One region of the Streptomyces sp. NPDC059897 genome, then DNA from elsewhere that is predicted to be linked to it. Evidence: riboswitches for the same ligand, from Rfam matches in the RefSeq annotation. Region 1 holds a riboswitch; the other holds the start of a gene.
The links. Region 1 has a riboswitch for cobalamin ahead of ACFV9W_RS25755 (HoxN/HupN/NixA family nickel/cobalt transporter). Riboswitches for the same ligand answer to the same signal wherever they lie in the genome.
Positions count from the first base shown of each region.

Region 2: linked by a shared signal. The riboswitch ahead of ACFV9W_RS03850 (ABC transporter substrate-binding protein) and the one ahead of ACFV9W_RS25755 (HoxN/HupN/NixA family nickel/cobalt transporter) in region 1 are both predicted to bind cobalamin.

Region 1 is NZ_JBHWKQ010000025.1:96,641-104,169, forward strand. Features, by position in the region: gene ACFV9W_RS25750 (GTP-binding protein) at 265-2,271, opposite strand; gene ACFV9W_RS25755 (HoxN/HupN/NixA family nickel/cobalt transporter) at 2,458-3,576, opposite strand; cobalamin riboswitch at 3,607-3,823, opposite strand; gene ACFV9W_RS25760 (inorganic diphosphatase) at 3,823-4,329, opposite strand; gene ACFV9W_RS25765 (GNAT family N-acetyltransferase) at 4,395-4,883, opposite strand; gene rho (transcription termination factor Rho) at 4,942-6,087, opposite strand; gene ACFV9W_RS25775 (class I SAM-dependent methyltransferase) at 6,458-7,168, shown strand; gene ACFV9W_RS25780 (VOC family protein) at 7,350-7,529, shown strand, end outside.
Region 2 is NZ_JBHWKQ010000002.1:243,982-251,510, forward strand. Features, by position in the region: gene ACFV9W_RS03840 (PepSY-associated TM helix domain-containing protein) at 1-1,111, opposite strand, end outside; gene ACFV9W_RS03845 (hypothetical protein) at 1,297-1,998, opposite strand; cobalamin riboswitch at 2,070-2,212, shown strand; gene ACFV9W_RS03850 (ABC transporter substrate-binding protein) at 2,242-3,318, shown strand; gene ACFV9W_RS03855 (FecCD family ABC transporter permease) at 3,315-4,424, shown strand; gene ACFV9W_RS03860 (ABC transporter ATP-binding protein) at 4,421-5,212, shown strand; gene ACFV9W_RS03865 (haloacid dehalogenase type II) at 5,342-6,040, shown strand; gene ACFV9W_RS03870 (alpha/beta fold hydrolase) at 6,055-6,903, opposite strand; gene ACFV9W_RS03875 (amidohydrolase) at 7,002-7,529, shown strand, end outside.

The DNA of each region.
Region 1 (7,529 bases):
CAGCGGCGCGCCGGACACGTGTACGAAGCCGCGGTGGCCCGTCCTGGCCGGGGCACGGACGGGCCCGCCATTCGCGGCTCCCCCTTCTGCGAACAGCGGGCCCGGCCCTCGGCCTCGACCATGCGCCGCGGCGGGAGGGCGAGGGCACGGGAGGCTCGATACCGCAGCATCTCAGTGCGCGGCCCCACGACGGACGGGGCCAAGGGGCCCTCGTGGTGGGCCGAACGGCCCGGATTCAACCGCCGGGCGCGAGCCCCCCCGCTCCTACGCCGGCCGCGCCCCCGCCCCGCGCACCACCCGCAGCAGGTACTCCTTGCGGTGCAGCGGGTCGTGGTCCGTGCGCGAGCGGCGCGGCGCCGCCTCATGGACCGGGGCGTAGTGGTCGAACGAGGCCTCCAGAACGCCTTCGCCCCGGGTGAGGGACGGCAGTTGCTGCTCCAGGGCACGCACCCGGGCCGCGGGGATCAGCCCTTCGACCGTGGTCCACGGCCCGCCGTCCGTGCGCTGTCCCGTCGGTACGGCCCGCAGCCGGGTCAGTACCGGCAGCACCGCCCCGTACAGATCCGCCGGGATGTCCAGGCGGAACCGGTGCATCGGCTCGCACACCGTCGTGCCCGCGCGGGCGAGGGCGCTCATCAGGACCAGCGGGGTGAGGCCGCGGAAGTCGGCCCCCGTGCTCGACATCGACTTGTCGAAGATCGCGTGCGCGTGGCTCTGCCGTGGGGCGTAGCCGGAGCGCGCAAGCGTCACCGTGCAGTCGGTGACCTGCCAGCCGAGCAGTCCCTGGCGCAGCGTCCTGTGCACGGTCTCCTCGATGGCCTTGATGAAGGCCAGGGGCAGGGAGCCGAGCTCGATCCCGAGCCGGAACGAGACGCCCGAGCCGACCGGCGCCGGGTCGACCCGCAGGCCGATGGTCGCCAGGAACGGGTTGCCCTCGTCCTTCATGGCCTCGCCCGCCGCGCCGGAGCCCGTCGGCCGCTCGACGCACAGCGGCGTCGACTCCCGGAACGTCACGTCGAGCCCGAACTCCTCGGCGAGGGTTGCCTGCACGACCTCCTTCTGCACCTCGCCGTAGAGCGACAGGAAGACCTCCTGGCGGATGTCGTCCTGCCGCAGTCCGATCAGCGGGTCCTGCTCGGCGAGCTGGGTGAGCGCGGCGAGCAGCGCGCCGCGCCGCCCCGGCCGGTCGGGGTCGACGACCGTCTCCAGGGTCGGCGGCGCGAAGTGGTGCTCTTTGACCGGGACTTGGGGCTCTCCCAGATCGTCCCCGACGCGCACGCCACCGAGCCCCCACAGCCGCGCCACCTGCCCGGGACCCGCTTCCGTACACGGTGTGTCCGCCCCGTCCGCGAAGACACGCACCGACGTCACGCGGTCCTCCCCGCCGCCGGGCAGCGCGAGCCGCTCACGGACCCGCAGCGTCCCCGTGAACACGCGGGCGTACGCGACCTTCTCGCCGGCCGGACCGCGCTCCACCTTGAACACGCGGGCAGACAAGGGCAGTTGGGGCCGCTCGTCGGCCGTCGGGAGGAGCCGTGTGATGCCGTCCACGAGCGCGTCGACTCCCGCGCCCGTCATCGCCGAGCCGAAGTACACCGGATGCGCCTCGGCGCGCGACGTCTGTTCGGCGAGCACGTCGCCCAGCCGGCCGTACGTGACCGACTCCTCGTCCTTGACGTACGCCTCCAGAAGCGCGTCGTCACGGGCCGAGAGCACGTCGACCAGGCGGGCGCGATGGGCCGTGTCCCCGGCGGCGTAGGGAACGCAGTGTGCGTCCCGGCCGCCGAGGCCGTGCGCGACCGTGTTCATCGGGATCACGGCGGGCGCGAGTTTGAGCCGCAGATCGTCGAGGAGCTCCGGCTCGCGGGCGCCGCCGCGGTCGACCTTGTTCACGAACACCGCGGTGGGGATGCGCAGTCGGCGCAGGGTGCGCATCAGGACGCGGGTCTGCGCCTGCACGCCCTCCACGGCGGAGACGACGAGCACCGCCCCGTCGAGCACACCGAGCACGCGCTCGACCTCGGCGATGAAGTCGGGGTGGCCGGGCGTGTCCACGAGGTTCACGTCCGTGCCGCCGACCGGGAACGACACCACGGCCGACTTGATGGTGATGCCGCGCCGCCGCTCCAGGTCGAGGGAGTCGGTGCGGGTGCTCCCGTCGTCGACGCGGCCGAGTTCGTCGATCACACCGGCCGAGTGCAGGAGCCGCTCGGTCAGGCTGGTCTTACCGGCGTCGACGTGCGCGAGAATTCCAAGATTCAGCAATGCCACTGGCAGTCGGGTCCTTGAGGGAAGGGAATGCCACGGCGGCGGAATCCGCGGTGGCCCTCGGAAGGAACTGGACTGCAGTGCGCATGAATCGGTCCTCACGCTCGGCATGCGCGGCAACTGCCGCACAGGGACCAGTGCAGCAGCGCGCCGCGCACCCCGGCAACCGATTTATTCGCTACGGGCGGGCTACGCCCCGTCGGCCACCCGCGCCGACCATCGCTGCTCGACCCGCGCGAGCCGCCAGTAGGCGATGGCCGCCGCCCACACGACCACGAACAGGCCGACGATGACGTACCCGACGTTGTCGAGGTCGAGCCCGGCGATCCACCCGGTGACCGCGTCGCTGAGGTCGAGCTTGTCGTGGAGCACGCCCACGAGTTCGATCGTCCCGATGAAGAACGCGACCGCGATCGACAGACCCGTGATGGTGAGGTTGTAGAACACCTTGCGGACCGGGTTGGAGAAGGCCCACTGGTAGGCGAAGTTCATGAACGTGCCGTCGAGGGTGTCGAACAGGCTCATGCCCGCGGCGAACAGCAGCGGCAGGCACAGGATCGCGTACCACGGCAGGCCCGCCGCGGCGCCGCTGCCCGCCATCACCATCAGCGTCACCTCGGTCGCGGTGTCGAAGCCGAGACCGAAGAGGAAGCCCAGCGGGAACATCTGGCCGGGCCGGGTGATGGACCTGGTGAAGCGGCCGAGGATCCGGTTCATGAACCCCCGTGAATCCAGGTGCTCCTCGAGCTTCCGCTCGTCGTACGAGCCCGCGCGCATCGCCTTGAAGACCTTGAGGATGCCCATCAGAGCGACGAGGTTGAGCGCCGCGATGAGGTACAGGAACGTGCCGGAGACGGTCGTGCCGACGACGCCGAGCACCTGGTGGGTGGCCGAGTTGTCGTTCATGAGGGTGCCGGCGAGCGCCGCGCCGCCCGCGACGAGCGCCGCCATGGCCACCACCACGCTGGAGTGGCCGAGCGCGAACCAGAAGCCGACCGACACCGGCCGCTTGCCGTCCGCCATCAGCTTGCGGGTGGTGTTGTCGATGGCCGCGATGTGGTCGGCGTCGAAGGCATGCCGCATGCCGAGCGTGTACGCGGTGATGCCGAGGCCGATACCGAAGGCCTTGTTGCCCACTTCGTAGTGCTCGGGGACGACGAGCAGGAACAGCACGCCGAACGCGACGACGTGCAGCGCGGCGATCACCGCGATCAGTCCGGCCGTGCGCAGCGTGTCCTCGCGGCGCCAACGAAAGGCAGGGGGAGGGGAGTTCAGGGCAGGGGTCGGGGAGTTCCCGGGCAGGGTCATGCGTCGATCACGCTCCAGCACCTCGTGGATCACTTCGTGAGATGCCGCGGCCGGTCTCCTGGCTTACGGGCGTGCCCGCCGCTCCGGCCTTCCCAGCGGCCGACGGCCGCCAGTGGCGTACAGGATGGAACGGCGCGCTCCGGACGTCGCTGTCCGGAACCCGATCACAGTGGCGAGGGCCGCTCCGGAATGGGCCCCTGAGGGGCCGTCACCGGTCTTCCCGAGCACCACGGCCCGACCACCCTACTACCTGCCCGTAGCGCGCTCGCGGGCCCGGCGGATCTCCTCGTAGGCCTTCTCCCGGCCCTCCCAGTGGGAGCCGTCGACCGATTTGCCCGGCTCCAGATCCTTGTAGACCTCGAAGAAGTGGGTGATCTCCAGGCGGTCGAACTCGGGGATGTCCTCGATGTCCCGGGTCGCGTCGTGCCGCGGATCGTGCGCGGGAACGCACAGGACCTTCTCGTCCGGGCCCTTCTCGTCGCTCATCACGAACATGCCGATCGCCCGGCACTCGATGGCGCAGCCGGGGAACGTCGCGTCGCCGGTCAGGACGAGCGCGTCCAGCGGGTCGCCGTCGCCGCCGAGCGTGCCGGTGATGTAGCCGTAGTCCGCGGGGTACTGCGTCGACGTGAACAGCATCCGGTCGAGCCGGATCCGGCCGAGATCGTGGTCCATCTCGTATTTGTTCCGGGACCCCTGCGGGATCTCCACGATCACGTCGAACGCCTCGGCGCGTGCCTGACTGCTGCCCAATGTGGCCTCCTTGCCGCATTCCGACGCCCACGAGTGTGCGCCGTACGGGCCGAGGGCGGAACCCCTCAGGCGGCCGGGGGAATGGGGAATTCGAGTTCGGGCCGGTCCCAGGCGACCGGCGGACGCGCGGGCACCGTGCCGGTGCGGTGGGCTCCCATGCCCCGGTAGAAGCCCTCGGCGGGCGGGTGCGCGACGACCCGGACATGGTCGAGGCCCGCCGCCAGGGCCCGCTCCCGCATGTGGTCGACGAGCAGCCGCCCGATGCCCCGGCCCTGCGCCTCGTCGGCGACGAACATCAGGTCCAGCTCCGGCGGCTCGGCGAGCAGCGCGTAGAAGCCCAGCACCCGCTCGTCGGCCGGATCCACGGCCACGTAGACGTGGTGCGCCTCGATGTAGTCGGGGCCCACCCGGTAGCCCGCGACCATGGAGGCGTACGGGTCCCGGTAGGCGCTGGAGCCGCGTACGAGGCGGGTGAGGCGCCGGGCGTCCCGCGCGGTGGCCCGCCGGACGGTGACGGCCGGGGGGCCACCACGGCGCGTAATGCTCGCGTTCATAGGTCGAGTATTACGCACTCGGGGGTGCGGTCGGGCGGTGCGGGTCGGGCGGTGCGGGTCAGGCGACGGGCACCGTGGAGTGCGCCTGGCGCAGGAACGCGGCGTTGTCCGGGGTCTGGCGCAGCTTGTCGAGGAGGGCCTCGTAGGAGGCGGCCGGGTCACGGCTCTGCAGGGCGCGCCGCAGTCCGCGTACGACGGTCAACTCGGCGGCGGGGAGCAGGAGTTCCTCGCGGCGGGTGCCGGAGGGTGTGAGCTCGACGGCGGGGTGGACGCGGCGCTGCGCGAGGACGCGGTCGAGGCGCAGCTCCATGTTTCCGGTGCTCTTGAGCTCCTCGAAGTAGTAGTCGTCGGCGCGGGAGCCGGTGTCGACGAGGGCGGTCGCGAGGATGGTCAGCGAGCCGGCCTCCTCGGCGTCGCGGGCCGCGCCGAAGAAGCGCTTCGGGCCGTGCAGGGCGGCGGCGTCGACACCGCCCGACAGGGTGCGGCCGCTGGTGGAGGCCGCGTTGTTGTGCGCCCGGCACAGCCGGGTGAGGGAGTCGAGGAGGATCACCACGTCGCGGCCCTGCTCGGTGAGGCGCTTGGCGCGCTCGACGGCGAGTTCGGCGAGCGCGATGTGCGCCTTCGCCGGGCGGTCGAACGTCGAGGCGTACACCTCGCCGCGCACGGAGCGGCGCATGTCGGTGACTTCCTCGGGGCGTTCGTCGACGAGCACCACCATGAGGTGGACCTCGGGGTGGTTCGCGGCGAACGCGGCGGCGAGCTGTTGCAGCAGCACCGTCTTGCCGGTCTTCGGCGGCGCGACGAGCAGGCCCCGCTGCCCCTTGCCGATGGGGGTGAACAGGTCGACGACGCGTCCGGCGAGCCCGGCGGCCGGGTGCTCCAGGCGGAAGCGCTCGCTGGGGTGCAGCGGGGTGAGGTCGGCGAAGCGCGGGCGGTCGCGGCTCGCGTCGGCGGGCGCGCCGCCGACGGTCTCGACGTGCGCGAGGCTGTGCGGCTTGCCGCAGGTTCCCTCGACGAAGTCGCCCTTGCGCAGGCCGAGTCGGCGGATGAGGTGGGCGGGCACCTGGACGTCGTGCGACGCGGGTTCCAGGTCGGCCGCCCGCAGGAAACCGTGCCCGTTCCCGCCGATGTCGAGGACGCCGGCGGCGCGGACGGGTGCTGGTTCTTCGGATGTGACGGTGCTCGTGGTGGTGGCCGTGGTCATGACGATCACAGGTCCTTTCGCGGGGCCGGGCCGGACGCGGCAGGCGTCCAGCGGCAGGCGTACAAGGGCAGGGAAGGGAGGGGATCCGGCGAAGGGCGGGGGCGGCAGAGCGCGCCCCGCGGCCGGGGAGAACCGTGGTGCCACGGCAACGGGTGAAGAGCCCGCCAGAAGCCGCTGACCAGGAATGACGTGCGCTGTGCGGTGACAGAGAGACGGTCGAACCGCGTGCGCTGAAAGTGCGCTGAAAAGAGAGATTCGGTACCGGCGCCTCGAAACGGGCGAGCACATGTACCGCTAAGACCGTACCACCCGACACCTGCCGCGCGGCAAGCCCCGGCTTCGGCTCGCGTCCGCCCTATGCTGATCCGCCATGTTCACCGATCAGGGTCCCACCCTCCGCGAGCTGGCCGTTCAGGCGCTGTCCTCGGTCGAGCGCGGCTACGACCTGCTGGCGCCGAAGTTCGACCACACGCCGTTCCGCACCCCGGATGTCGTGCTCGACGCGGTGGGCCGCGCGCTCGCCCCGCTCGGCCCTTACGGCACCGGGCTCGACCTGTGCTGCGGCACCGGGGCGGGCCTGCGCGTGCTGCGCGAGGCGGGCGTCGGCCGGGCCGTGGGCGTGGACTTCAGCGACGGAATGCTGGACGTCGCGCGGCGCGCCGAACCGGCCGCCCACCACGTCCGCGCGGACGCCCTCGCGCTGCCCTTCGACGAGGCCTTCGACCTGGTGGTGAGCTTCGGGGCGTTCGGGCACTTCCTGCCGCGCGAATGGCCGCGGCTGTTCTCCGAAGTGTGCCAAGTGCTGCGCCCCGGCGGGCAGTTCGCGTTCCCGCTGCCCGCGCCCGCGAGCCCCGGCTCGATGGCCTACTGGGCGATGCTCGGCTTCGACGGCGCGATGCGCGTGCGCAACGCGGTGTGGCGGCCCCCGTTCGTCATGTACTACCGGCCGTTCCGCCTCTCCGACGTCCGCCGCGCACTGGACCACGCCGGATTCGACGTCACCCTGTACGCGCTGCCCGACCTCGGCGCGCGCCCCGACGGCAGCCCGCGGTGCAGGCTGGTCGTGGCCACGCGCCGCTGAACGGGGCTCAGCAGGCCGGCGCGGCGCCGTTCGCCGGCTGATGCGGTGCCCGCGCCCGGGGCCCGGAATTCCGTCTCCCGACCGGCTCCGCCGGATCGCGCCGCGCGCCCGTCGCGCCTAGCGTGGACCCATACCTGCCGGGCCGCGTCGTGCCCGGTGACCGACGGAAGGGTGTCGCGTCATGTCCGCTCGTCCTGAAGGCGCGCCAATCTGGGCCGACGCCATGTTCCCCGACCTGGAGGCCGCGAAGAGCTTCTACACGGAGCTGTTCGGCTGGACCTACGACGAGGGCAGCGCCGAGTTCGGCAACTACACGCAGGCCAAGGCGCCCGACGGCAAGCACGTGGCCGCGCTCGTGCCG
Region 2 (7,529 bases), on a different contig from region 1:
CGGTGTGCAGGTCGATGCCCCAGCGGGACAGCTTGGCGAGCACCGGGTAGTCGGCGAACCGCACGACGTCCGTGACCTGCCCGCTCGCCGGGTCGACGGCGACGGCGTCCTGCTTCTCCGGCCAACTCCGCTGGATCTGTTGGACGACGTACGCCGAGGAGTCGTCGGCGGGCGGCACGATCTCCACCGGGTTCGAGAGGCCTTCGCCGCGGGCCGCCTCCAGCACCGCGTTGAGGCCGACGCCGGCGTCCCCTGCCGGAGTGCCCGACCCGCCCATGTTGTGCCCCGCGTGTTCACCGCCGGAGGCCGGGGCGGCGGATGCGGAGACGGCAGGCGTCGTCTGGCCGAGCGCGGCACGCAGGTCGGTGATGCTCGCACCGGCGTACGTCGACCAGGTCAGGCCCGTAGCGGACAGGAAGAAGAGCCCGAGCGCCGCCCAGACACCCACCGAACCGTGCAGCGAGAGGGTGCGCCTGCGGCCGGACGTCCCTCGGATCGCCCGACGTGCGCGACGCCGACTGAACCAGAGGACGAGTCCGCCGCCCGCGATCACCCACATCCAGCTGGCCGCGAACTCGCTGTAGAGACGGCCCACTTGGCCGAGGTGGAGGTCGCGGTGGAGCTCGTCGATCCAGGTGCGCAGGGGCAGCGCGCCGGTCGATCCGTACTGTTCGAGGGCGCCACGGACCTCGCCGTTGTACGGGTTCACGAACACCGCGAGCGTGTGCTCGGCGTCGACACCCGCGACGCCGGAGAGCATGACGCGTGTCGTCGCCCCGGCCTCGGGAGACGGCCGCACCGCGCTGATGTCCCCTTCGGGGTGGGCCTTGCGGGCGGCGGCGACCTGATCGGCGATGGGCAGCTCGGACTTACCCACGGGGACGTTCAGCTCATGGGCGTACACGATCTTCTCGGCCTGGAACGAGCCCGCGTAGAGCAGTCCCGTGACCGCGGCGACGAACAGGAATGGGGCGACGAACACCCCTGCGTAGAAGTGCAGTCGGAGCACCAGCGGGCGAAGCGATGCCCACGGCGACCGGTCGGTGGGCGGCGCTTGCCGGGTCTCTTCTGCTGGGCGGGAGGCAGAGGTGTCTGACGTCTCGGAGGTGATGGACAACGTGGTCCTCCAGTTTCGGGCAGCACGGAGTCCGGGCGCGGGCCCCGCCTCTCGACGGCGGCCCTGGGCACATCCGGATCCGGTGCGTGGCAAGGGGACTCGGCCGTGCGGGCCCGTCCGGGGCGTGCGCACGGCCGACGCCCGAGGGTGCGGCGCAGCCTCGGGTGAACCGGCTGTCGTCAGGCGACAGCGTTCCCTGCGGGTGGGCCCCTGGAGGTGATGGGGTGCGCGAGGAGGAGTTCGCGCGGTGTACGGGCGGGCCGGGTGCGGCGGACGTGGATGCGCGGCCGGTGCGGCGGAACCGGAAGGCGGAACGGGAGCGTCAGCGGCGCGACGATCCGGTCGACGACGCACCGCGCGAGGCGGAACGCGGCCTGCTCGCCGTACGCGAGCCAGAGCCCGCTCAGCACGGCGGCCAGCAGGTGGGCCATCAGCATGCCGGTGGGAGACATGCCGCTCACGTCGTGACCGGCATGCGCCATTTCGTGCATGCCGCCCATCGCATCGGGCGGCATGGCACCCATGGGCATGCCGCCCATGGCATCCGTCGGTTCCATGGGCGCGCGGCACAGCACATGGTCCAGCCACTGCCCGGCGACGGAACCGCCTGAAGCCGCCGGGTGCGCGACGACCTGCGCCCACGAGAAGAAGAGGTGCAGCACCGCCTGCGCCGCCACCGCCAGGCCCACGACCGGCAGGATTCCGCGCTCGCGACCCGCGGGCACACACGCCGCTCCACCGGTGATCGCGAATCCGGCGGCCAGCGCCCACCACGGCACGGTGTCACCGGACATGAGCGTGTGCGCGATGGCCGTGAGCAGCACGCAGACGGCCGCGAACATCGCGGCCCGTCCAGCGCGAGCGTTCCGGCGTGTGGTCATGGCCGCCCCATCTTGGCATCCCCGCCACCGTGATCACCGGCAGGTTCGCAACCCCGCGTGCGCAGCGTGGAAGGCACGTAGGATCGCCGGGTCATCACCGCGACGGGTGACAGGAAGCCGGTGCGAATCCGGCACGGTCCCGCCACTGTGACCGGGCGGCGCGCGTCAGCGCGGCCCGGGAGTCAGGTCACTGGCCCGTCGCGGGCTCATTCCGAGGAGCGCGGACTCCGTAGGAGGCTTCACGTGTACGACGGTCCGTACCGTCCCCATGACCTTCCCCTCTCCCATGTACGGAGACTCACCCGTGTGCGACGGCGGCGCTTCGTCGTGCGTGTCACGGCTGCCCTCGCCGCACTGTCGGCGACAGTACTCACCGCCGCCTGCGGCCCGTCCGGACCGGATCCCGCAGGCGCCGACGGCCGCCCGCGGTCGTCGGCCGCCGAGGGATTCCCCGTCACCATCGACAACTGCGGCGTCAGGACGACGTACGACAGGCCGCCGTCCCGCGCGGTGACCATCCATCAGCATCCCGCCGAACTCCTGCTCTCCCTCGGCCTGAAGGACCGCATGGTCGGCACGGCGTTCCCCGACTCCGCCGTCCTGCCGAGCCTGCGCAAGGACTACGCGTCGGTGCCCGAACTCGCCGCGAAGGCGCCCTCGTTCGAGAAGGTCCTCGAAGCCGAACCCGACTTCGTCTACGGCGGCTACTCCAGCGCGTTCGACGAGAAGGAGGGCCGCTCGCGCAAGGCGCTCGCCGACGCGGGCATCGACACGTACCTCAACCGCGAGTACTGCGGCGAGAAGAACGTGACGATGCGGGACACCTACGCCGAGATACGCACCATCGGCAAGATCTTCGGGGTCTCCGACCGTGCCGACGCGCTCGTCTCCGACCTCCGCCGACGGGTGGAGAAGGCGAGCGCCGCCGTCCGGGGCAGGCCGGACGTCCCCGTGTTCGTGTACGACAGCGGCGACAAGTCCGCCTTCACCGCGGGCGGCAAGGGCCTGGGCACGCAGCTGATCGACCAGGCGGGCGGCCGCAATGTGTTCGCCGATCTGGACGACGTGTTCGGTGATGTCTCCTGGGAGCAGGTCGTCGACCGCAGGCCGGAGGTCATCGCGATCTACGACTACGCGGGCGACAAGAGCGTCGAGCAGAAGAAGCGGTACCTGCTGGCGCAGCCCGCGCTCGCCGACGTACCCGCCATCAAGCACAAGCGGTTCGTGGTGCTGCCGTTGACCGCGACGCTGGTCGGGGTCCGGTCGGCGTACGCGGTGGAGGGTCTTGCGCGCGGGCTGCACCCGGAGAGCTTCAAGTGACGGCGCCCGCGGTGGCCGACGAGCGGACACCGGGCGGGGCGCGGGAACGACACATCGGCCAGAGGGTGCGGCTCACCGCCACTCTGGTCGTGCTCGCCGCGCTGCTTTTCGTCTCGCTCACGGCCGGACTCGCCATCGGCTCGGTGCACGTACCGGCCGGCCAGGTGTGGGGCATCGTGACGCACGCGCTGGGCTTCGATGGGTGGGGTGAGGCGGACTGGTCGCGGGCGCGGGAGACGATCGTGCTCGACGTGCGGGCGCCGCGCGTCCTGCTCGGGGCCATGACCGGCGCCGGTCTCGCGGTCGTCGGCACGGCACTTCAGGCCCTGGTGCGCAATCCGCTCGCCGAGCCGTACCTCCTCGGTGTCTCGTCCGGCGCCTCGCTCGGCGCGGTCGCGGTCCTCGTGTTCGGGGTCGGCGTGTTCGGCGCGATGTCACTGTCGGCGGCGGCGTTCGCGGGCGCGCTCGGCGCGCTGGTCCTCGTCTACGCCACCGCGCGCACCGGCGGCCGCATCACGTCCGGCCGCCTGATCCTGTCGGGGGTGGCGGTCGCGTCGATCCTCAGCGCGCTGCTCAACCTGCTGCTGCTCACCACGGACCGCGGCAACGAGGCACGTACGGTGCTCGCCTGGACGCTCGGCGGTCTGGGCGGGGTGTCCTGGAACTCGCTGTGGCTGCCGGGACTCGGCCTGCTCCTCGGGATCGGCGTCCTCATGGTGCAGGCGCCGAACCTGAACCTGCTGCTGGCGGGCGAGGAGGCGGCCACGACGATGGGCCTGGACGTGGCCCGTTTCCGCGCCCGAATGTTCGTGCTGGTCTCGCTCGTCACCGGTGTGCTGGTCGCGGCGGCCGGGCCGATCGGTTTCGTCGGCCTGATGCTGCCGCACATCGTGCGTCTGCTCGTCGGCGGCGACCACCGGCGCGTGCTGCCGACGGCGGCCCTGGGAGGTGCGGTGTTCCTCGTGTGGGCGGACATCGCGGCGCGGACGGTCGCCGCGCCGATGGAGATCCCGGTCGGTGTGCTCACTGCGCTGTGCGGCGGCCCGTTCTTCCTGTGGCTGATGCGGCGGGACGCGCGGCGCCAGAACGCGGGAGGTGCCGGATGACACCCGCCGACCTTCACGTCGAGAACGTCACCGTCACGGCGGGCGCACGACGACTGGTCGACGACGTCTCGCTGACCGCCCGCCCCGGCGAGACCATCGGCCTCGTCGGGCCCAACGGCAGCGGCAAGTCCACACTGCTGCGGGCCGTGTACCGCGTGCTGCGCCCGGACGCGGGGACCGTGCGCGTGGACGGCGCCGACGCGTGGTCACTGCCGGTGCGCAGGCTGGCCCGCACGGTGGCCGCCGTCGTGCAGGACGCGGGGGCGGACGTGGAGTTGACGGTGAGAGAGGTCGTCGCGATGGGGCGGGCCCCGCACAAGCGCCTGTTGGCGGGCGACACGGCGGAGGACGCCGCACTGATCGAGGCGGCACTGGCCTCCGTCGACGCCGTCGACCTCGCCGACCGGTCCTTCGCCCACCTCTCCGGCGGCGAACGCCAGCGCGTCCTCATCGCCCGCGCCCTGGCCCAGCAACCCTCCCTCCTCGTCCTCGACGAACCCACCAACCACCTCGACATCCGCCACCAGCTGGAGATCCTCTCGGCGCTGCGCCGGCTGCCCGCGACGGTCCTGGTGGCCCTCCACGACCTCAATCTGGCCGCCCACTACTGCGACCGTCTGTACGTCCTGCGGGAAGGGTCGGTCGTCGCGTCGGGCCCACCGCACGAGGTGCTCACCCCGCGGCTCCTCGCCGAGGTCTACGAGGTGAACGCCGAGGTCACCGTCCACCCGCGGACGCGGCGGCCACAGGTGACGTATCTGCCGGAGGAGGAGGGGAGCTTCAACTAGCTTCGATGCCTTCTGGTGGCTTCCGGTGGCTTCCGGTCGGGCGGCGCGTGCGATGCGGGAATCCGGGTGGCTGCCGGTGGCGTTGGATCAATGGCCGGCAGCACACCCCCGCCCTCCGGGAGACACCTCATGTCCGAGCTCAAGCCATCGCCCGATATCGACGCCCTCGTGTTCGACGTGCTGGGAACGCTCGTCGACGAACCCGCCGGAATCCGTGCCGGGATTCGTCAACTCGCCCCGGGCCTCGACGACTTCACCGTCGAGAAGCTTCTCGCGCTGTGGCAGCAGCACATCGAGCGCGAGCAGCGGCGCGTATGCGAGGGTGACCGGGCCTACGCCGCCAGCGACGTCATCGACCTGGAGGCCGCGCGGCTCGTCGCGGACGCCGCCGGGGTCGAGGACGCGGCCGCGGTCGCCGAGTTGGGCCTGGCGGGGCGCAGGCTTCCGCCGTGGCCGGACACGGTGGCGGGGCTGGCCCGGCTCGCCGAGCGGTTCCCGTTGATGGGGCTGTCCAACGCGAGCCGGACGGCGCTGCTCGGCCTCAACGCCCACGCGGGTCTGCGCTGGCACCAGGCGCTGTCCGCCGAGGACGCCCGGGCGTACAAGCCGGACCCGGCGGTCTACCGGCTGGCCGTCGACGTGTCCGGGCGACCGCCGGAGCGGCTGCTGATGGTCGCCACCCACGCCTGGGACCTGCGCGCGGCCCAGGCCCTGGGGCTGCGTACCGCCTACGTCGCCCGCCCCGTCGGCGACCCGCCCGCGGCCTCCGACCGGTTCGACTTCCACGCCGCCGATCTGGCGGATCTCGCGGCGCAAATCGGGGCGTGAAAGGCAGGGACGTCTCAGGTGTGCGGCAAGAAGTCGGCGATCTCCGCCGCCACCGCGTCGGGTACGAGTGACGGCGCGAAGTGCATCTGCCCCGGGAACGACGTGTACGTGACCTTGGGCAGGGCCGCCGCGAGGCGGTCGAGGGTCGCCGGCATCGGGTCCCAGGTGTCGGCGCCCCGCATCAGCAGGGTCGGGACGGTGATGTCGGACCAGCGGTCCACGTCCGCCGAGTCCGCGATCAGCGATTCGAGGTCGCCGCACCAGCCCTGTGCCTCCTCGGGGTCGCTCTCACTCCCGCTCTCGCTGGGCTCTGCGGTCTCTGCGGGCTCCATCAGGTCCAGGAGCGCCGCCGGGACACGGGCCACCCTCTCCGCCAGCAGCCGGTCGGCACGCCGCTGATCGCCCTTCGCGGTCAGCTTCTGGAACTCCGCCAGTACGGGAGCCAGTTCGGCGCCCGCCGCGTACAGCGGCGGCTCCCACAGCACCAGCGAGCGCACCGGCAGGCCGGCCGCCGCCGCGTGCAGGGCGACGTTCGCGCCGTAGGACATGCCGGCCAGGTGCACGGGGCGGCCGATCGTGGCGATGAGTGCCGCGAGGTCCGCCACCTCGTCGGCGAAGTGCTTGGGCGAGCGGGCCGGTCCGCTCGGGGCGTGGCCGCGCCGCGCGGGCAGCCACACCTCGTAGCGGTCGGCGAGGCGTTCGGCCACGGGCTGCCAGGAGTGCAGCCCGCCGCCGGAGCCGTGGACCATGACGACCGGTGGGCCGGAGCCGAACCGGCGGTGAGCGATGGCCGTCCCGTCCGTGGACTCGACCGATGTGACAGGCCCGAAGACGGACTCGGGTGACTCGAACTCGCGCGACATGCCCGGACCCTCGCACGCCGCGCCGGAACCGGGCCACTCATTTTTGCCTCTCCCTTGGGTGACACTGAACCGACCATACGCAGCAGAGAGGTTGGATCATGACGCACGCGGTTGTCGCAGGCCTTGACGGAATCAGGGACGATCTGGCCGACCTCTACCGGGACCTCCACGAGCACCCGGAGCTGTCACTTCAGGAAACACGATCGGCCGATGTGCTCGCGCGGCGGCTGCGGGCCGCCGGTGTCGACGAGGTCGTCGAAGGTGTCGGCACGACCGGCGTGGTCGGCGTGGTGCGCAACGGCGAGGGACCCGTCGTCATGCTGCGCGCCGACTTCGACGCGCTGCCGGTGGAGGAGAAGACCGGGCTGCCCTACGCCAGCGTCGCCCGCGCGGTGGACCGCGAGGGCAAGGACGTGCCGGTCATGCACGCGTGCGGGCACGACATGCACGCGGCCTGCCTGGTCGGGGCGGCGACCCTGCTGGCCGGGGCGCGCGAGCAGTGGCGCGGCACGCTGCTGCTGGTGTTCCAGCCCGCTGAGGAACTCGGGTGCGGCGCCCGCGGCATGGTCGACGACGGGCTGTTCGAGCGGTTCCCCGCCCCGGAGGTCGTGCTGGGCCAGCATGTG